Regions from separate parts of the Exiguobacterium sp. FSL W8-0210 genome, predicted to be linked through region 2. Evidence: predicted binding sites of a transcription regulator. Region 2 holds the regulator's gene; the other holds the start of a gene.

Region 1 (9,443 bases), 2.2 Mb from region 2:
TCGGAATGCAAGTTGGAACATCGCATAGAGGAATAGCAGAATCGAGATGAATAAAATCGTTCCGCCGATCGCCATTGCGACATGATATGGAATCCAGTCAGCGACGATTGAATCCTTGAAGTAGGTGGCTGGTCCCGTCCGTCGTGGATTACCGAGTAATCCTGAGATGTGCATCGCAGTCGACATGAAGAGCATTCCGATCGTCCAGGCAGCCGTTTGAATAAGTCCAAGACGATTCATTGCTGCTGTTAACGTTCGACCACGTAAGAGCGGGACAAGCCAGTAGGCTGTTCCGAAGAACGTCAGTGCGACGGCGGCACCGACCGTGATATGAAAGTGTCCCGTAACCCACAATGTGTTGTGAACGATGATGTTCAGCTGATGCGATGCATTAATGACACCACCTGCACCTGCTGGAATGAAGAACAACATCCCGATGAACGGTGCAAGGAACCGGACGTCGCGATATGGCATTTTCTTCACCCAACCAAATATGCCAGTTGCTCCCTTACGGCGACCCGCTAGCTCGAATGTCGCAAACATCGAGAAGGCAGTCATCAATGATGGGATGATGACGAGGAATGTCAAAACGACTTGGACATACTTCCAAAATGCAGAAATCCCCGGCTCTAACAATTGATGGTGAAAACCAACTGGGAATGAAAAAAGTAAGAACAATAAAAATGACATTCGCGCTAACGCGTCAGAAAAAATCTTCCCACCAACGATTTTCGGAATGACCGTATACCAAACGATATAAGCAGGTAATAACCAAAAATAGACGAGTGGATGACCAAAGTACCAAAATAGCGTTCGGGATAGCTCGATCCCGACCTTATCTGTCCAACCAAGAGATAAAGGAAGGAGTTGAAAGAGAATCGTCGCTGCTACGCCGAGTGTCGCAACCACCCATAATAAGGCAGTCATAATACTCATGTATGCTTGAAGTGGTGGATGAACGCCAGGGTGTTCCCGTTTATAATCAGCATACATACGGAACATGGCACCAGAAGCAATCCACGTTCCGACGACGAAGATGACGAGTCCAATATAAAATACTGGATGTGCCTTGAGTGGTGCATAGAATGTATAGAGGACGGAAGCTTCTCCTGCAAGCACCATCCACGTGACGAGGACGACACCAAGAATCATGAACCAGAATCCGACCCATCCGAGACGTCGCGGAAACTCTTCGAATCGTCCGAACGATTGACCTAAAAATGAGAACAATAATCCGAAAATGAATAACGTCGTAAAGACGATTGCAAGCATTAACCCGTGGGCAGTGAGAAGCTCATAGTAGCCGACTCCAGCAATTTCTGGAATGACACCTGTCCGCACCATCGTTTGCAACAATCCACATAAACCACCAATCAATAAGGCGACAAGTGAAAAACTAACATGTGCGAAAGCGAGCTTCGCTTCCTTAATTCCGATGACGGTAGCAGGCAGACCACGCTCCATCTCGAACTGTCTTAATTTTTTTGAAATGGCATTCATCTTATTCCACCACCTTGATTTTCGTTGCCATCATATGATGGGCATTACCACAATATTCATTACATACGACGAGATATTCGCCTGCTTCCTTGAACGTATACTCAATCGAATTAATATGTCCGGGAACGACCATCATGTTGACGTTCGTCTTAACGATTTCAAATCCATGAACGACGTCCTTCGATGTCACGAGAAAATCGACTGTCGCCCCTTTAGGTATGACCATATCTTTTGGTGTAAACTGAAAAGCTTGTGAAACGATGACCGCTTCGTATCGGTCATCATCAATCTTTTTTAGTCCTGGTTTATCAAACGGTTTCGTCTGATCGACTTTCGTCGGATCAATCAATGTCGCATCGGATGGTGGTTGATTGCCCGATGCAAAAGCGGATACACCGATGATGGTCAAGAAGACCGCTAGCATCGCTACTCCGAAGATCAGCCAAATTTTTTCTAAACGATGAATGTGCATCGTGATTCCCCCTTAACGTGATATGAACAATAGAAAGATTGAACTCCACATCCCGATGATGACACCTGCTACGATCAGGACGGCAATAAATGTTCCTTTGAGGTTTGATTCTGATTTTTGGTCCATGGTGATTACTCCTCTCCTGCTTTGAACTTGTCTTTATTGTAAGAATTCAGCAAGTTCGGAAACTGTGATATATATCACTTCAAATGTGAAGAATCCGCACTTTTCTTTCTAAAAACACACAAAAAGTTCACATCTGAACAAGAGAAGGAGGCACGACTCATCTACAAAAAAAACAATCCATACATGAGGCAGAAAATTCTGCTTCACGTTTGAATTGTTTGTACACTATCTATTAAATTCGACAAACACCTGCTGGGCATCCTTCACAATGACACAGATCACGCAGATATTGTGCATCATGAATGATGATTTCTTTTGGCGTCATCGAAATGACACCTTCTTTTTTCCACTGGGAGAACATCCGATTGACCGTTTCACGCGGTGCGCCAATCAATTGACCAAACTCCCCATCGGATGGACGTTTTGCAAGACGGTAGGTTTCTCCTACTTGTCCCCCTTCCATCGCGATGAGACGAAGTAACGTCGAAGCTAACGCACCCGGTTTTCCGAACAATAGCAAGTCGCGCAATTTAGTCTCCGTCTGTTTCCGCATCAATGCTTGCCACCGCATGATCTCAAGCGCAAAAGTACCATCCTTTCTCATGAGTTCCTCTAATTTTTCTTTTGAGAGGAAACCGATGATACTATCCTCCATCGTCTCGATACTGTATGAACTCGGAAAAGCTTCTCCTACATCAAATTCACCAAATAGATCCCCTTTGAAATATAAGAACATCAGTAATGGACTGCCTTTTTTCGTCAACTTCGATAGTTTGACGCCTCCTTGTTTCACATAAAACAACTTGTCGTTCATTTCCCCTTCCCAACAGACGATGGAATCCTTTTTGAACGTCGTTTCCGTCATGAAGCTCTCTAGTAACGTTCTTGTCTCAGGTGATAAGATGAATGTATTCGCTTCAGTCGTTCCACAAGTCAGCATATCCATTTCTCCTCTCCTTTTCTTCTGCTTTTAGTATAGAACATCACAGTTCAAAAGAATGGATTTTCAAAAGATTGTCAAACTTTGTTCAATTTTTCACATTATTTTTGAAAAAGTATCTGACGACCGCTTTCTAAAACTAAAGCAATCGTCAGATATAGTATTACATACCTGTTCCGTAATAATGATGAACGATTCGTTCAACTGCTTGACCTGGTGGGTGATCATACCAACTTGTTTGGAATTCTTGCATGTGCTGACGGCACTCTTCAAGTATCGCGTCAGACACGATCCACTCCATCAATTGCGCCATCTGCTCCGTCTGTCGCACCGGTAATGGTTTTGGATACTGATCGACAAGTCCTGGTAGTTGTCGATATGTATCGATGTCCGGTGTGTATAAGAACGTTGGAACCTCAAGAAGACAGCTTTCAAATGGAATCGACGAATAGTCGGTCACCAGAACATCCGTGATGAGCAAATAATCATTGATCTGATACGTGTCATCCACAAGATGTATATGGGCGGAACGATAGGTCGAAAGCGCTCGGATCGTCGGATGTAACTTAACAAGAATCGTCCAGCCTGTTTTAGCCAGTTGTTCAAATTGTTGAATCGTGTGATCTTCCGTTCCTTTATATTCGCGGTAAGTCGGGGCATACAATAGAATCCGGCGGTCGGGTTTTACATAACGTTCTTTTAAATCAAGCGCCCGATGTTCCCGCTGAACCTCATCATACCAATAATCCGTCCGTGGCATGCCGAACGGTTTAAAATGAGATCGTTTTAAATCATGCGGTGCCATGAATTGTGTCGCACAACGCATCCCCGGCACGATGAAATCACCATATTCCTGATAGACACGTCGGAACCGATTTCGTATCCGTTCCGATACGAACAGGCTTTTCGAAGAAGTTAGTCCAAACTGCTTTAACGTTCCGCCGGCATGCCATAGCTGGATACGTCGTGTTCCACGTCGCGTTTTAGCAACACTGAATTCCGCAACATAATTATCGACGAAAACCGTCCGGGAGGTCGCAAGTAAATATGCGAGTCTGACGAACCGTAATCGACGAAAGCGAAGCATTCGGTCTGACTTCCATAAATCCGGCTGCTTCATGAAATGGTGATCATATACCAGATACCGTTTCTCATTTGGCAATTCCTGCGCCAAGCGATCATTAACAGGTTTTGCGTTATCCCCGTATGTCATCCAAAATAAAGTGACGGGGCGAAGCGGTAACAACCGAAAGACACCATAACAAATACGAAACAACAATAAATAGACCCATACGATTCCTTCTCTAACCACTTTCATCCTGCCCTTCTACGAAGAAAGACCGCACGTCGTCGTGTGGTCTCCTCTTCAATCACTTCGAAGCTAATTCCGTTTTAATCTGACTCGTAGAAATACCCTCAGTTCGGCTAAGGTAAACGACTTCACAATGCTCTTTTAAGAAATCGAACTCGCCTTTCCAATCATCACCCATGACGAAGAGGTCGACGTTATGCTTCTTCACATCTTCTACTTTTTGATCCCAGCTGTTTTCCGGAATGACTTCATCCACATAACGGATGGCTTCAAGAATCATCTTTCGATTCTCGAAATTATGGTAGGACTGCTTATGTTTCAAACGATTGAATTCGTCCGTTGAAATCGCAACGATAAGATAGTCTCCCATCGCTTTTGCGCGTTTTAAGATGTTGATATGACCCCAGTGTAATAAATCAAATGTTCCGTACGTAATAACCTTCTTCATGATTCTGCTCTCCCTTTTATCCGTGAATTCTCTTTATGATCGTCTTCATCGCCCGTTCTGAAGCCTGTCCATCATCCCATTGACAATACGTCTCTTGGAACGCTCGAAATGCTGACGCATACCGTGTGTGCCAATCATCTAACTGGTTCAGCTCTTCAAACAGTGCTGTTTCAGTCGACAACAATGGTCCCGGTGCCTCCTGCTCAAAATCGAAGTAAAATCCACGCAACTGATCTCGATAATGTTCTAAATCATACGTATAGAATAAAATCGGACGAGATAAGTGCGCAAAATCAAACATGACAGAAGAATAATCCGTGATCAAGGCGTCCGACGCCAGATAGAGCTCCGCGATATCCGGGTAGTCCGATGTATTTCGAACGGATGGATAAGCAGTGACGTCGAGACGACTTCCGACTAAATAGTGCATTCGGACAAGCAGAACGTATTCATCCCCAAATCGCTTTTCAAATTCATTTAGCGAAAAAGGTAGCTCAAATGAATATTTCCCTTGACCTTCGAATGCATTATCTCGCCAAGTTGGTGCATACAACAAGACTTTTTTTGAATGATCAATATCATAGTGGCGATATACTGCTTCTTTGATTTTAGCATGCCGTGCCTCTTGATAAAATATATCATTTCGAGGGTATCCAATTTCTAGCATCTCACCTTCAAAAGCAAATGCTCGCCGAAAGATTGAACTAGAGTAGGCATTCGGGGAAATTAAGCCGGACCATTTTGCAGTCTCTTGCTTAAATCCTTGCTTGTACCGCTCCGTCGTCGTATTCGCCATTTGGACATCATCCATATCAAGCGCGAGCTTTTTGAGCGGTGTGCCGTGCCATGTCTGGAGATAATACGTTTTTTTCGGTTTGATCAACCAACCCGGTAACCGACTGTTTGATACCCAGACCCGTGACGTCGCGAGCAAATAAATCCAGCGAAACGTCAACCGATCTACCGTCTTGACGTCTCGTGGAAACGTAACACCTCGTTGTTTACTAAAAATCAACTCACATTCCGGATGCATCGTACGCATCAATTCGTAGATGGCACGCGGACTGTCACTATATTGCTTTCCGAGAAAACTCTCGAAAAGGACTCGATTTGATTTTTGTGGCAACCACGTAAAGACTTTCATGATGGTTCGCAGACTGCGTTCAATCAAGCCTGTTCGTTTCATCCACTGTTTTACTTGATCTTTCAAGTGAAGAGCTCCTTCTTAAGTCAATTAATCACAGCTCATCATAACAAAAAGCGCATCCATTTGGAATTGCTATTTGTTCGCATGTAGCGGAAAGGTAAATCGAACGCCGTCGTGTTTTTGACGATTCCTTTACGATGGCTGAACGTCTCGAAACTATACTTGCCATGATATCCACCCATGCCACTCGCCCCGACTCCACCAAATGGTAGATGATGCTGTGCGACGTGCATCAACGTGTCATTGACACATCCGCCACCGAATGAAATCCGTTCAAGGATACGATGTTCGACGGCTTTGTTCTCTGTGAACAGATAAAGCGCAAGCGGCTTATCACGATCGTTAACGAACGCGATGACCTCTTCGACTTCACGGTATGTCAATACCGGCAAGATCGGTCCAAAGATTTCGTCTTGCATCAATGGAGCATCCACCGCTACATTCGTCATGACAGTCGGCGCCATCTTACGCGTTTCCGGATCCACTTGTCCACCGAATTCGATCGTCCCTTGCGACAAGTAACTGCTGAGGCGATTCAGATGATCGTCCGATACGATTTTGACGTAGGATGAGACGCCGACGCCATTCCCGTACTGTTTAAAGGCTTCTTCTTCAATCAACTGCAAAAAACGTTCTTTAACGTCTTCATGGATCAATACGTAATCCGGGGCAATACATGTTTGTCCGGCATTCAGCCACTTTCCCCATGCGATCCGCTTCGCTGCTAGACGAAGATCCGCATCCTTGTGAACGATCGTCGGTGATTTCCCACCCAGTTCAAGTGTGACCGGTGTTAAATGCTTCGCCGCAGCCTGATGCACGATTTTTCCGACGCGTGTGGAACCCGTAAAGAAGATATAATCAAAACGCTCGTTTAGTAAAGCGCTACTGACTTCAGCATCTCCTTCTATGACGATTCCGAATCGTTCATGGAATGCCGTTTCAAAAACTTCTCGTAATACACGAGAGACGTTCGGTGTCAGCTCGGATGGTTTAAGGACGACCGTATTCCCCGCTGCAATCGCACCAATGACCGGAGCAAGTGCCAGCTGGAAAGGATAGTTCCATGGCGCGATGACAAGAACGTTGCCATAGGGTTCGTACTGGATTTCACTTTTTGAGCCGATATGCAGAAGCGGTGTTGCGACACGCTTTGGACGTGCCAGTCGACGGAGTTGTCGCTCCATCCGTTGAATCTCTCCATAAACGAAACCGATTTCCGTCGTAAAAGCATCATGCTGTCCTTTATTGAGATCTTGTTTTAATGCCTCATAGATCGCGGCTTCATGCGTTTCAATCGCTTGGCGTAAGAACGTCAGCATGCTTAAGCGAAAAGCTAGACTACGTGTTGCACCTGTTTGGAAAAAGTGACGCTGTGTCTCAAGGCGCTCTGAAAGCACTGTCTCTGTCATCGTTGTCTCCATCCGAAAATCTCCCCTTTAACTGATCTATAACACTGCCTTTATCTTACCATATCTCTTTTCGACTATGAAAAAAGACGGAGAGGCTTCTCCGTCTTACTTCTTATAATTGAATCGCTGTCTCAAGCGCGACTTTCATCATATCGTTGAATGTCGTCTGGCGCTCTTCCGATGTTGTTTCTTCACCTGTCAACAGATGATCTGAAATCGTCAGGATCGTCAGTGCGTTTACTTTATGTTTTGCTGCAAGTGTGTAAAGACCTGCCGCTTCCATCTCGATTGCGAGACATCCGAAATCCGCCCATTTTTTGAAGTGATGGAAATCATCTTGATAGAACTGATCCGTCGTGAAGATTTGACCAACTTTTGCATCGATACCTTGTTCTTTAGCTGCTGTATATGCTTTATGCAACAGATCAAAAGAAGCTGTCGGTGCGTAGTCTAGTCCATTAAAACGGACACGGTTCTGTGCCATGTCATGCGAAGCACTCATCGCGATGACGACGTCACGAACTTTAACGTCTGGCGTGATCCCACCGGCAGTTCCGACACGGATCAAGTTCTTCGCACCATATGACTGAACAAGTTCGTTCGCATAGATTGACATCGATGGTACACCCATACCTGTTCCTTGAACCGAGACTTTTTTCCCTTTATAAGTACCTGTGAAGCCATACATGCCTCGAACTTCGTTATAAAGGACGACGTCCTCTAAAAACGTCTCAGCGATGTATTTAGCACGTAACGGATCTCCTGGGAGTAAGACCGTTTCGGCGATTTGTCCTTCAGCTGCATTAATGTGTACACTCATGTACGATTCCTCCTCGATAGTCGTTTAAATCGACAACAATTCACGAAACTCATTCGGTGTCATACCGAATTGTTTTTTGAACACTTTCCGAAAATACTTATCGTCCTGATATCCGACTTCAAGTGCGATTTCGTAAATGCGCGCTTCCGTCTCACTCAATAATTCCTTCGCTCGATTCAAGCGAATCGTTTGAATATAATCAGATAAGTTAACGGAAAAACGCTGTTTGAAGCGTCGTGATATATACTCTCGGCTCAAGTAAAACCGTTCGCTCATGAATTGCAGTGTCAATTCTTCCGCATAATGCGTTTCGATGTATTTGGCGATTTGATCAATCGCTTCTCCTGATTCCACTACCGGATGGATACATTCCATCGCGCGGGACAAGGCATCATTGAGTACATCTGGATCAACCGGCTTCAATAAATAATCAAAGGATTGATGCAAAATGGCACGTCGCATATACGTATAATCATCATACCCTGTCAGCACGATCGTGACGACCTTTGGATGATGATTTTTTGTCCATTCTAGTAATGTTAATCCGTCGAGTCCAGGCATTTCGACATCTGTCAGCATTAAATCGATCGTTCCAGTATCCAGTAATCGTTTCGCTTCTTCCCCATGTTCCGCCTCGTAAATATGTGAGACCTGCCAACTGTCCCATTCTCCGAGCAATTTGACCGCTTCCCGTACATGTCGTTCATCGTCTACGATCAACACGTTCATGCCAAGTCCCCCTTCTCATATGGAATCCGAATCACGATTTTGAATCCTCCCTCTACCGCTGAAGAAGAGAGCGTCATATTGGCTTGCTCCCCGTAAAAAATCAAGAGTCGTTCATAAATATTATGGAGACCAATGCCGCTCGTCTCGAGATCTTCTGGGTTACGATGCATGCGCATTTTTCGATCAATCTCTTCAAGTCGTCCTGTTTCGAGGACGGCGCCGCTATTCTCGATGTGAATGATGAGACGTCCACCATCCGTCCGGACTTTGTAGGCGAGATAGTTTTCTGTCGCTGCTAATTGCTGTCGAAATCCGTGTTTGAAGTAATTTTCAGCGAACGGTTGCAAGATCATCTTCGGCACTTCAATGTCATTGAGATGCCACGGGATGTCAACGATATAACGGAACCGTTCCGGAAAACGTTGCTGTTGCAAACGAATATACGCTTGAAGATGATCGACTTCTTGTTTTAGGGTT
Region 2 (9,443 bases):
TGAGCCTGGGCGATTTGAATCGCCGGCTTCTCTTCCATCTCGATGACGACACGGACTTTATCCGATTGTTTGTAGTGCTTCTCTTGCCCCGATTTCTTCAGCGAGAGCGCCTGCGGTTTTTGACCCGTTGCTTTGTCTTGCGACGACAGTGCACCTTGCGCACTGACTAGATTGGAAGACATCATTAAGACGGCTGCCATAAGTGCAATCTTCTTCTTCATGCGTTCGTTTTCCCCTTTTCTGTAAAACCATAGTAGTACTACTGATAAAACAGTTAAACGAAAATTCTGTATATTTAGTTTAATGAATTTAATGGAAATAAACAATTTATATTTGCCTATTTTTTTAATTTATTTGTTTTACGTGACATTTTATATTTTTAAGGAATTTAACTGGGAGAAAAATAAAAACTCCTCGACGCCTCGAGGAGTTGGATATTTGGTATTGGTGGAGACTATCGGGATCGAACCGACGACCTTTTGGCTGCCAGCCAAACGCTCTCCCAGCTGAGCTAAGTCCCCATGAATTATCTTTAGTATACGTATCACTAACTGCTTTATCAATATAAAAATAACGCTTTCATAAAAAAGAATTCCTTCCAAAAATCGTTGGAAGGAATTCACGATTCATTTATTCAATTCACGCATCAAATCCGCCTGTCGTTCAAGCTCTGCCTGTTGCTCGAGGATCAAGACCTTTTTGTACGTTCGCGCAGAAATCAAGATGCTGATCTCATAGAGAACGAACAATGGCACCGAGATCATCAAGTGTGACGTCACGTCCGGCGGTGCGATCAATGCCGCAACGACGAACAGCGCAAAGTACGCATATTTCCGATTCTTTCGCATGAAATATGGCGTCACGAGACCCAGACGTGTCAGGAACATCGTCACGACCGGCAATTGGAAAAGAAGACCGAACGGAATCGTCAATCGGATTAAGAAACTGAAGTAGTTCTCCACTCCAATGACTTGTTCGATTCCCAATTCTTTTCCTAGTTCAGTTGATACTTTTAATAAGAAAGGTAGCAACCAAAAGTACGAGAAGGCTACACCAGCCAAAAATAGAAAGAAGATGACCGGAATATACGTCAATGTCGCTTTTTGCTCCTTATCGTAAAGTCCAGGGCGAACGAATGCCCAAAGTTGGTACATCCAGAACGGCGATGCCAGAACGATTGCGATAATGAATGCAAGATTTAAATACAGCATTAAAGGATCGGCGACGTTGAAGGCATTCAAACCAATGCCGAGTTCTTTTAAGTCCGCTTGCAAGAAGCGGACGAGCGGTCGGACGAGTGGAAATGCGACAGCGAACAGGACGACGACGATGATAAGCGACCAGACGATCCGCTTTCGGAGTTCGTCAAGGTGCGACGTCACGCTTTGTTCTTGATCAATCGCCATGGTTCAATCACTTCTCTTTCGGTTCATCCTTTTTATCGTCGTCCATGATGCCGTTCGTGGCGCTCTTGAACTCTTTCAATGTCTGACCCGCAGCACGACCAAGTTCAGGTAACTTCTTCGGTCCAAAAATGATCAATGCGACGACACCGATCAGTGCTAAACTGCCTGGTCCGATGAACGCTATAGTTGACGGGATAAGGTTTTCCATTATGCTTTCACTCCTTCAGCTGATTGCGAATAATGCTTCATGAAATAAACTAACGACTGCAACTCGATCGATAAATCAATGTGATGGACCCGGACGCTCGCTGGCACGTTCAACCGTGCAGGCGTAAAGTTCAGGATGCCTGTCACACCATACTCGACTAACTCATCCGCTACTGACTGCGCGAACTGGGATGGAACCGTCAAGATGGCAACATCGACCTGATTCGCTTCGATTTGTTCTTTCATGTCCGAAACATGATAGATTGGAACGTCATGCGTCGTTGTTCCGACCTTCTCTTCGTCCGCATCAAACGCAACGACTATCCGAGTACTATTATTCTTTAAAAAGTTATAATTTGCAAACGCTGTTCCGAGATGACCGACCCCGATTAAAGCAACATTCGTCACCTCATCTTGATTCAAGGTTTTGCGGAAAAACGTTAAGAGATGTTGAACGTTGTATCCATACCCCTTCTTCCCTAATGCCCCAAAGTAGGAAAAATCGCGACGAATCGTTGCTGAATCAACCTTCACCGCCTCGCTTAACTCAGCAGAAGAGACGCGGAGCTTGCCTGAATTGTATAAACTTTGGATGAAGCGATAATATAGCGGCAACCGTTTTGCTGTCGCTTGTGGAATTTTTGTGTCTGGTCCATTCATCCTGCAGTTCCCCCTTCGGCCACATCCATCGTGGCACCCAAATCTTTGCAAAAAGCTTTCTACTCTCCTTGATTGTAAACCACTTCACATAGAGTCACAAATAATATATTCCGCAGGACCTCGCGCTTTTGTTCGTGATAGACTAAAGGGTGGAAGGATGGATGGAAATGATACTCTTACAAGTCAACCAACTCTCGAAATCATTCGGCGTCGAGCCGATTTTAGAAAATATCAAATTGGAAGTACAAGAGCGCGACCGCATTGCGCTCGTCGGACGAAACGGTGCCGGTAAATCGACCTTGCTCAAAATCATTGCTGGCGAACTCAGTCATGACTCGGGCGACATCATGAAAGGCAAGGATGTCAAAATTGGTTATCTCGCGCAAGACAGTGGTCTCGAATCGAATGAGACGATCTGGAACGAGATGCTGACCGTCTTCGAACATCTACAAGAACAAGAACGGACATTGCGCCGGATGGAAATCGAAATGGGCATGGAGCATATCTTGAACGACCCGGTCGCGTACGATCGTCTCTTGAAGACGTATGATCAAGCGCAACACGACTTCTCAGAAGCAGGTGGTTATCAGTTCGAAGCGAATATCCGCTCCGTTTTGCACGGCATGCGCTTTTATCCGGATGATTACTCGCGCCGGATTCAGACATTATCCGGTGGTCAACGGACACGGCTTGCCTTAGCGAAGATGCTCTTACAAGCACCAGAGCTTCTCATTCTCGATGAGCCGACCAACCACCTTGACATCGATACGCTCGCTTGGCTCGAAAGTTACCTCGGTGGTTATCGTGGTGCCGTCCTAATCGTCTCGCACGACCGGTACTTCCTCGACCAAGTCGTCAATGTCGTCTATGAATTGTCACGCAATGTCTGTCGTAAGTTCACGGGGAACTACACGAAGTACTTGGAGCAAAAAGCGGTCTTGTACGATCAGGAAATGAAGCAGTTCGAGCAGCAGCAAGAAGAGATCGCGAAGATGCAGGACTTCATTCAACGCAACATCGCCCGGGCGACGACGACAAAACGTGCCCAAAGTGTCCGGAAACGGCTCGAGAAGGTCGACCGACTCGACCGACCAGATGGGGATGAACGTAGCACGGTCCTGTCCTTCCCAATTGAAAAACAGAGCGGGAACGATGTTCTTCAAGTCAATCAACTGGCGATCGGTTACGAAGAAGCTGTCTCAAAAGACATCACGTTCCGCTTGCAACGCGGCGAATCACTGGCACTCGTCGGACCAAACGGAATCGGAAAGTCGACGCTCTTGAAAGTTCTCGTCGGTCGCTTACGCCCCCTATTCGGTGATTTCCGATTCGGAACCGGCGTCTCGATCGGCTATTACGATCAAGAGCAGGCGGAACTCAATGACCGGAACCGTGTCATCGATGAGATTTGGAACGAATGGCCATTGATGCGTGAACAAGAAGTCCGTTCTGTCCTCGGACAATTCTTGTTTAGCGGCGACGACGTCTTCAAAATTGTCCATGAATTATCCGGTGGCGAACGCGGACGTCTCGCGCTCGCAAAACTGAAACTACGGAAGACGAACGTCCTCGTCCTCGATGAGCCGACGAACCACTTGGATCTGGATTCGAAGATGGTCCTTGAGAACGCTCTCGTCGACTATGAAGGTACGCTACTCTTCGTCTCCCATGACCGGTACTTCATCGATCGGATCGCGACACGCGTCATCGAGATGAGTGAAGCTGGTGTGACAGAATACCTCGGCGATTATTCGTACTACACAGAGAAGAAGGCTGAACAAGAAGAAATCGCTCGCCTTGAAGCCGAAGAGGCAAAAGCGGCAAAAGTCACGGCATCGAAGACGATCGACAAAGAAGCACAGAAAGAAGAAAAAAAACGCCGTCAGCAAATCGAACAACTCGAACAAGATATTGAACGGCTCGAACAGCGTTCAGCGGAAATCGAACAGTTGCTTTGCGAACCGGAAGTCTTTAATGATATTCCAAAAGCGACAGCGTTATCTGCGGAACGGGACCAGATCGATGTCGATCTACTCGAATTGATGGAACGATGGGAGAACCAACACTGATGCGGACGAAAAGCTTTTTCATTAACTTGATTCAAGGACTGCTATCCGGCATCCTTTATTTCGTACCGATGTATGCGGACTACGTGTCGACCTTCATCCGCCCGGATGCTTTTAATGCCGCGCTTCCTTTGTTCCTCCTGATTTCTTGCATGATCGGTCTCGTCATCCAGACATGGAGCGGTCTTTTCGTCAGTTTACTCTCGGGATTATGCTGTACGCTCCTGACGACACAGCTATTCGTCGAACTCAATGACCCGTTGATCCTATCGTATTACGGTAGTGTCTCACCGCTCACCGCTTTCTTAATCAGCTGTGTCGGCATTTGGGCACTCGCGATCGTCTTTTATTTGCTCGATGGCTATCAGTACAGTAAACGTCATGGTCTTGAAGCCTCTTCAAACGAAATCGATCCGCAACCTTGAAGTCCGATCGATGAATCAGATGAACGACATGAGAAAAAGGAGTGGAGATTCCGGTAGCTAGACCGGTCTCTCCACTCCTTTTCGTTTGAATCAAAACGAATCGTACGATGCATCAAGCATTCACGCTTCTATCATTTTGTCGGTCGGGCAATCGTAAACGTCTTCCCGATCGTCGCATAATCATTCCCTGCTAAACGAGCGACAGCCTTCAAGCCTGCTGCGTCAATCCGGAACGACTCGACGAGTTCATCCGCGACGTGATAACGCAGTACTTCCCCAATCAGAAGATCGGCACCTTCTAGCTCGACGTGTTGCGTCAAGCGCATCTCGAAGCGGATTTTCGCTTCGGCGATTCCGGGTACTTCGATCGCGTCACTATCGACGAGCGTCAAATCCGTCCGCTCAAGCTCACTTTCACCGTAAGCAAGTGGCGCTGCTGTCTCATTGACTGCGTCGACGATCTCTTCGCTGACGATATGGATGACATAACTTTGTTTCGCTAAGATGTTACGTGCCGTATCCTTCTGCCCCTGATCCGTCCGTTGTACGGCGATCACCAGTTGCGGCGGACTGCTTGAAGCGACCGTAAAGAAGGAAAACGGTGCGGCGTTGACCGTCCCGTCCTCTCCTTGCGTTGTCACGAAAGCAATCGGACGCGGAATGATGCTTCCGATCAGTAATTTATAATTGTCTTTTGCGCTAAGCGTTGATGCCTCGAACTTCATGAATGACCCACCTTTTTCTTCACCCGATGAGTGCAGCGAGTGAATAGTCTCCAGCACCGATCATCGCTACACCAAGGGCGATGACGATCAATGCCATGTTGTATTCGTACCCGTTCTGCGTCACCCAGTAACCATTCGCACCGTGTACTTTAACGATCGCGACAAGCATCGATCCGATGATGAGGAGCGCTGCGATCCAGAGGAATACACCGCCTGCGAACAACAAGCCGCCGATCAATTCAGCAAGACCTGCTGTAATCGCGAGTGCCTTCCCTGGCTTCATGCCTATTGATTCGAACCAGCCGCCTGTTCCAGCGATCCCGTGTCCGCCGAACCAACCAAATAATTTTTGTGTCCCGTGTGCAGCGAACGTTAAGCCGATGATTAAACGAATGATTAAAAGTCCTGTATCCATCATTTCTCTCTTCTCCTTTTACCTAATGTATTTTAGTTACTTTAAGTAACTCAATAAACAGACTATATCTTATCACTTACTAAAAGTAAATAGATTTGTTTTAGTTCTTTTTGTTACATTAAGTAAAATGATTCGATTTTTTTAGCAGAAGCGGGTATACTACAACTATAGAAAGGATGAGTGCTGATGGAAGAAGTCGCAATCCAACCGGCTCTTTGTCCCAAAGTCGAACATGCCTTTGAAATCTTAGGTAAGAAATGGACGGGTCTGATCTTACGTCACTTGTTGACGAAGACATGTCGTTTCAATGAGATTCAAGATGCCATCCCCGAATTATCAGGTCGTATGCTCACGGAACGTATGAAGGAGCTCGAAGCGGAAGGCATCGTCATCCGGACTGTCATTCCCGATCGTCCGATTAAGATTCAATACAGTTTGACCGACAAAGGGCGCCAACTCGAACCGGTCATTCGTTCCATTGAGGAATGGGCCGAACTACAAGACTAATGTATAGAAAAGCATCTTCTTTGGAAGGTGCTTTTTTATACGCCCTTTGACATTGATAATCATTATCAATTAAAGTGGAGAAGTACAGTGAAAGGAGGAAGATGCATGCATATCGCGATTGGATTCGTCAGCATGTCCGGTAATACGGAAGATATCGTCTCGCTCATTCAACATGAACTCGAGCAACACGATGTCGACGTGACGATCACGGAACTAGATCAATTCGTCGGGGAGGACTTATCACGTTTTGATGGTCTATTACTCGGCTCATATACATGGGGAGACGGTGATTTACCGTATGAAGCAGAAGATTTTGTCGAGGAGCTCCGGGAACAATCCTTAGACGGGATACCGGCGGCTGCTTTTGGTTCGGGGGATCTTGATTATCCGAAGTACTGCGCAGCCGTTGATTTGATTGAAGACGCATTAAAAGAAGCTGGGGCGACCCTCGTAACGGATGGCTTGAAGATTGAGTTTGATCCGAATACCCCGGAGAAACAAGCCGCTTGTCGTGCGTTCGCGCAAACGTTTCATCGCTTTTTACAACAGGTTCATGCTTGAGTGTCGTTTGAATCCCTACTGTAAGGGAATCGTTAAAGCAGACTCTATGAAAGTGAGATGAATGTTTTATGACGATTCAAGCACTCGTCTTTGACGTCTACGGTACATTATTCGATGTCCATTCCGTCAAAGAACAAGCCGAAGTGCTTTATCCGGATCACGGAGAAGCGATCAGCAAACGCTGGCGGGAGAAACAACTGGAGTACTCTTTCCTCCGGCAATTGAACGGACAGTATGTGCCGTTCAGCCAAGTGACACAAGATGCCCTCCGCTATACGTTACTTGAACTAAAGATCCATGTGACCGAGGAACAAATCACGACCTTAATGGAGACGTACCTGACGCTTGATGTATATCCTGAAGTCAGCTCCGTTCTCGAGACGATGGCGGACAAGCATCTGGTCGTCTTCTCGAATGGTTCCCATGATATGCTCGATCCGCTGATTGAGCAGTCAGGCTTAGCCGATCGGTTCGAACATCTCGTCAGTGTCGATGATATCAAACAGTATAAGCCAGCACCTGCATCCTATATGCATGCCTTAAACACGCTCGGTCTAAAACGCGAGGAGATCCTCTTCATGTCCTCGAACGGTTGGGATATCACCGGGGCGAAGAGTTTCGGCTTCAAAACGGCATGGATCAATCGAAATGGACTTCCGGTCGAGGAATTGAATCTCGATCCCGATCGCATCTATGATGACTTGACGGGTATCACTGAATGGCAATGAACGAACAACAGCGGACTCCTATTTAGGAATCCGCTGTTTTCATGGATTTAGTAATTAGACAAACGTGAGTAACCCTTCTTGAATAGATCGAGTTTCAGACCGCCTTCTTTTTCGATGAAGAAGAGGTATTCGTTTTGATCCGTATCCTTATAGAAGACCTTAAATAACGTCAACGTCCGTTTTTTATTGTTCTCGACAGCCGTCACCTCATGCTTTGAGATGACCTCGGCTTGGACTTGTTCTGCATCCATCTTTTGAATCATTGGTTCGAATGACTTCTTTTCTTGATCCGTCACCGGTGTTCCGGAAGCAATCATGAAATAATCATCACTCGCCTTGTTCGTTAAACCATACTTCCGATCGACGATGACGACGTTACTGAGCTTACCATTGATTGTCTGATCAAAAGCATATAACTTTTGAATCCGGGTCTTTTCCCCTTCTGCTCGTCCGATTTCGTAAAGTGGACGTTGTTTCGTATTCGTCTCGACCGCTTTTTTATCGGGTACGAGTTCTTCCTTATAGGCGACTTGGTATGCGTTCACGATTTCTCGGACCTGAAGTCCGATCGCGACGATGACCAGTACCGCTAACAATGCGATGATGACTTTTTTCATTCCATTTCCCCCAAGTTGTTCGGATTCCTTACTTTAAATCTAGCCCAGGTTCTGCGTTCATGGCAAGTGTCGAATAGCGTAACGCGCGATATGGATGAATCGCAGCCGCTCCAATCATCGCCGCATTATCTCCACACAGGTGCATCGGCGGAATGACGAGATCGATTCCTTCCTTCGCACACGCTGCTTCGAGACCTTGGCGTAATCCTTTGTTGGCAGCGACGCCACCAGCAAGCAGTAATTGACGTCCCCCTTTATCCTTCACGGCACGGACCGCCTTCGTCACGAGTACCTCGACGACGCTCGCTTGGAAACTCGCAGCTAAATCTTCCGGAATGATCGTTTCCCCCCGTTGTTCGGCGTTATGCACGGCATTAATGACTGCGGACTTCAAACCGCTGAAGCTAAAGTCATACGAATCCTTTTCGAGCCAGACACGCGGAAAATGGAACGTATCCTGACCGGTCTGTGCCAATTGGTCGATTCGTGGACCACCTGGATACGGTAACTTCAACGTCCGAGCAACTTTATCATAGGCTTCCCCAGCGGCATCATCCCGTGTTTCACCAATGACTTCGTATACATCGTCTTCCGGCATGTAGATCAGTTCCGTGTGCCCACCTGATGCAATCAAACAGACGAGCGGAAACTCAAGCTCTTGCACGAGACGATTCGCATAGATATGACCTGCGATATGATGAACACCGATCAATGGTTTATCATGCGCAAAGGCGAGTGCCTTCGCTGCGCTGACACCAACGAGTAATGCTCCGACCAGTCCAGGTCCTTCCGTGACGGCGATCGCATCGATATCGTCAATCGTGACGTTCGCTTCCGTCAAGGCATCATCGATGACGTATGTGATCCGTTCGACGTGATGCCGTGAAGCCACTTCAGGCACGACGCCACCGAATCGTTTATGACTTTCGATTTGAGACGAGACGACGTTCGATAAGACGTCGATTCCTCCACGGACGACGGCAGCCGCCGTTTCGTCGCAACTCGATTCGATTGCTAGAATCAATGGTTGTGTCATAGGTCTTCTCCCTCCAGCTCCAGCCAGTAGATGGCAGCATCTTCATTGTTATCTTGATAATATCGTTTTCGGACACCAACATACTGAAAT

The links. Region 2 encodes Rex, which represses fermentation and respiration genes when NADH is low (regulators of the CRP and FNR family bind a similar motif). Its sites were predicted from a motif close to TTGTGAAATATTTCACAA; they were not measured.
Region 1: the regulator Rex is predicted to act here: its motif matches at 2,161-2,178, upstream of MKY22_RS03320 (cytochrome C oxidase subunit II).

The regions. Positions count from the first base shown of each region.
Region 1 is NZ_JBBOUK010000001.1:629,058-638,500, reverse strand. It holds gene MKY22_RS03330 (b(o/a)3-type cytochrome-c oxidase subunit 1) at 1-1,500, opposite strand, end outside; gene MKY22_RS03325 (cytochrome c oxidase subunit II) at 1,502-1,972, opposite strand; gene MKY22_RS03320 (cytochrome C oxidase subunit II) at 1,985-2,098, opposite strand; gene MKY22_RS03315 (Crp/Fnr family transcriptional regulator) at 2,331-3,038, opposite strand; gene MKY22_RS03310 (CDP-glycerol glycerophosphotransferase family protein) at 3,202-4,356, opposite strand; gene tagD (glycerol-3-phosphate cytidylyltransferase) at 4,409-4,798, opposite strand; gene MKY22_RS03300 (CDP-glycerol glycerophosphotransferase family protein) at 4,815-5,984, opposite strand; gene MKY22_RS03295 (aldehyde dehydrogenase) at 6,047-7,429, opposite strand; gene deoD (purine-nucleoside phosphorylase) at 7,530-8,237, opposite strand; gene MKY22_RS03285 (response regulator transcription factor) at 8,262-8,966, opposite strand; gene MKY22_RS03280 (sensor histidine kinase) at 8,963-9,443, opposite strand, start outside.
Region 2 is NZ_JBBOUK010000001.1:2,848,928-2,858,370, forward strand. It holds gene MKY22_RS14735 (S8 family serine peptidase) at 1-221, opposite strand, end outside; tRNA gene MKY22_RS14740 (tRNA-Ala) at 446-521, opposite strand; gene tatC (twin-arginine translocase subunit TatC) at 627-1,406, opposite strand; gene MKY22_RS14750 (twin-arginine translocase TatA/TatE family subunit) at 1,414-1,614, opposite strand; gene MKY22_RS14755 (redox-sensing transcriptional repressor Rex) at 1,614-2,273, opposite strand; gene MKY22_RS14760 (ABC-F family ATP-binding cassette domain-containing protein) at 2,441-4,342, shown strand; gene MKY22_RS14765 (hypothetical protein) at 4,324-4,764, shown strand; gene MKY22_RS14770 (flavin reductase family protein) at 4,896-5,489, opposite strand; gene MKY22_RS14775 (DoxX family protein) at 5,509-5,907, opposite strand; gene MKY22_RS14780 (winged helix-turn-helix transcriptional regulator) at 6,091-6,411, shown strand; gene MKY22_RS14785 (flavodoxin) at 6,517-6,972, shown strand; gene MKY22_RS14790 (haloacid dehalogenase type II) at 7,041-7,700, shown strand; gene MKY22_RS14795 (hypothetical protein) at 7,748-8,317, opposite strand; gene tsaD (tRNA (adenosine(37)-N6)-threonylcarbamoyltransferase complex transferase subunit TsaD) at 8,346-9,353, opposite strand; gene rimI (ribosomal protein S18-alanine N-acetyltransferase) at 9,350-9,443, opposite strand, start outside.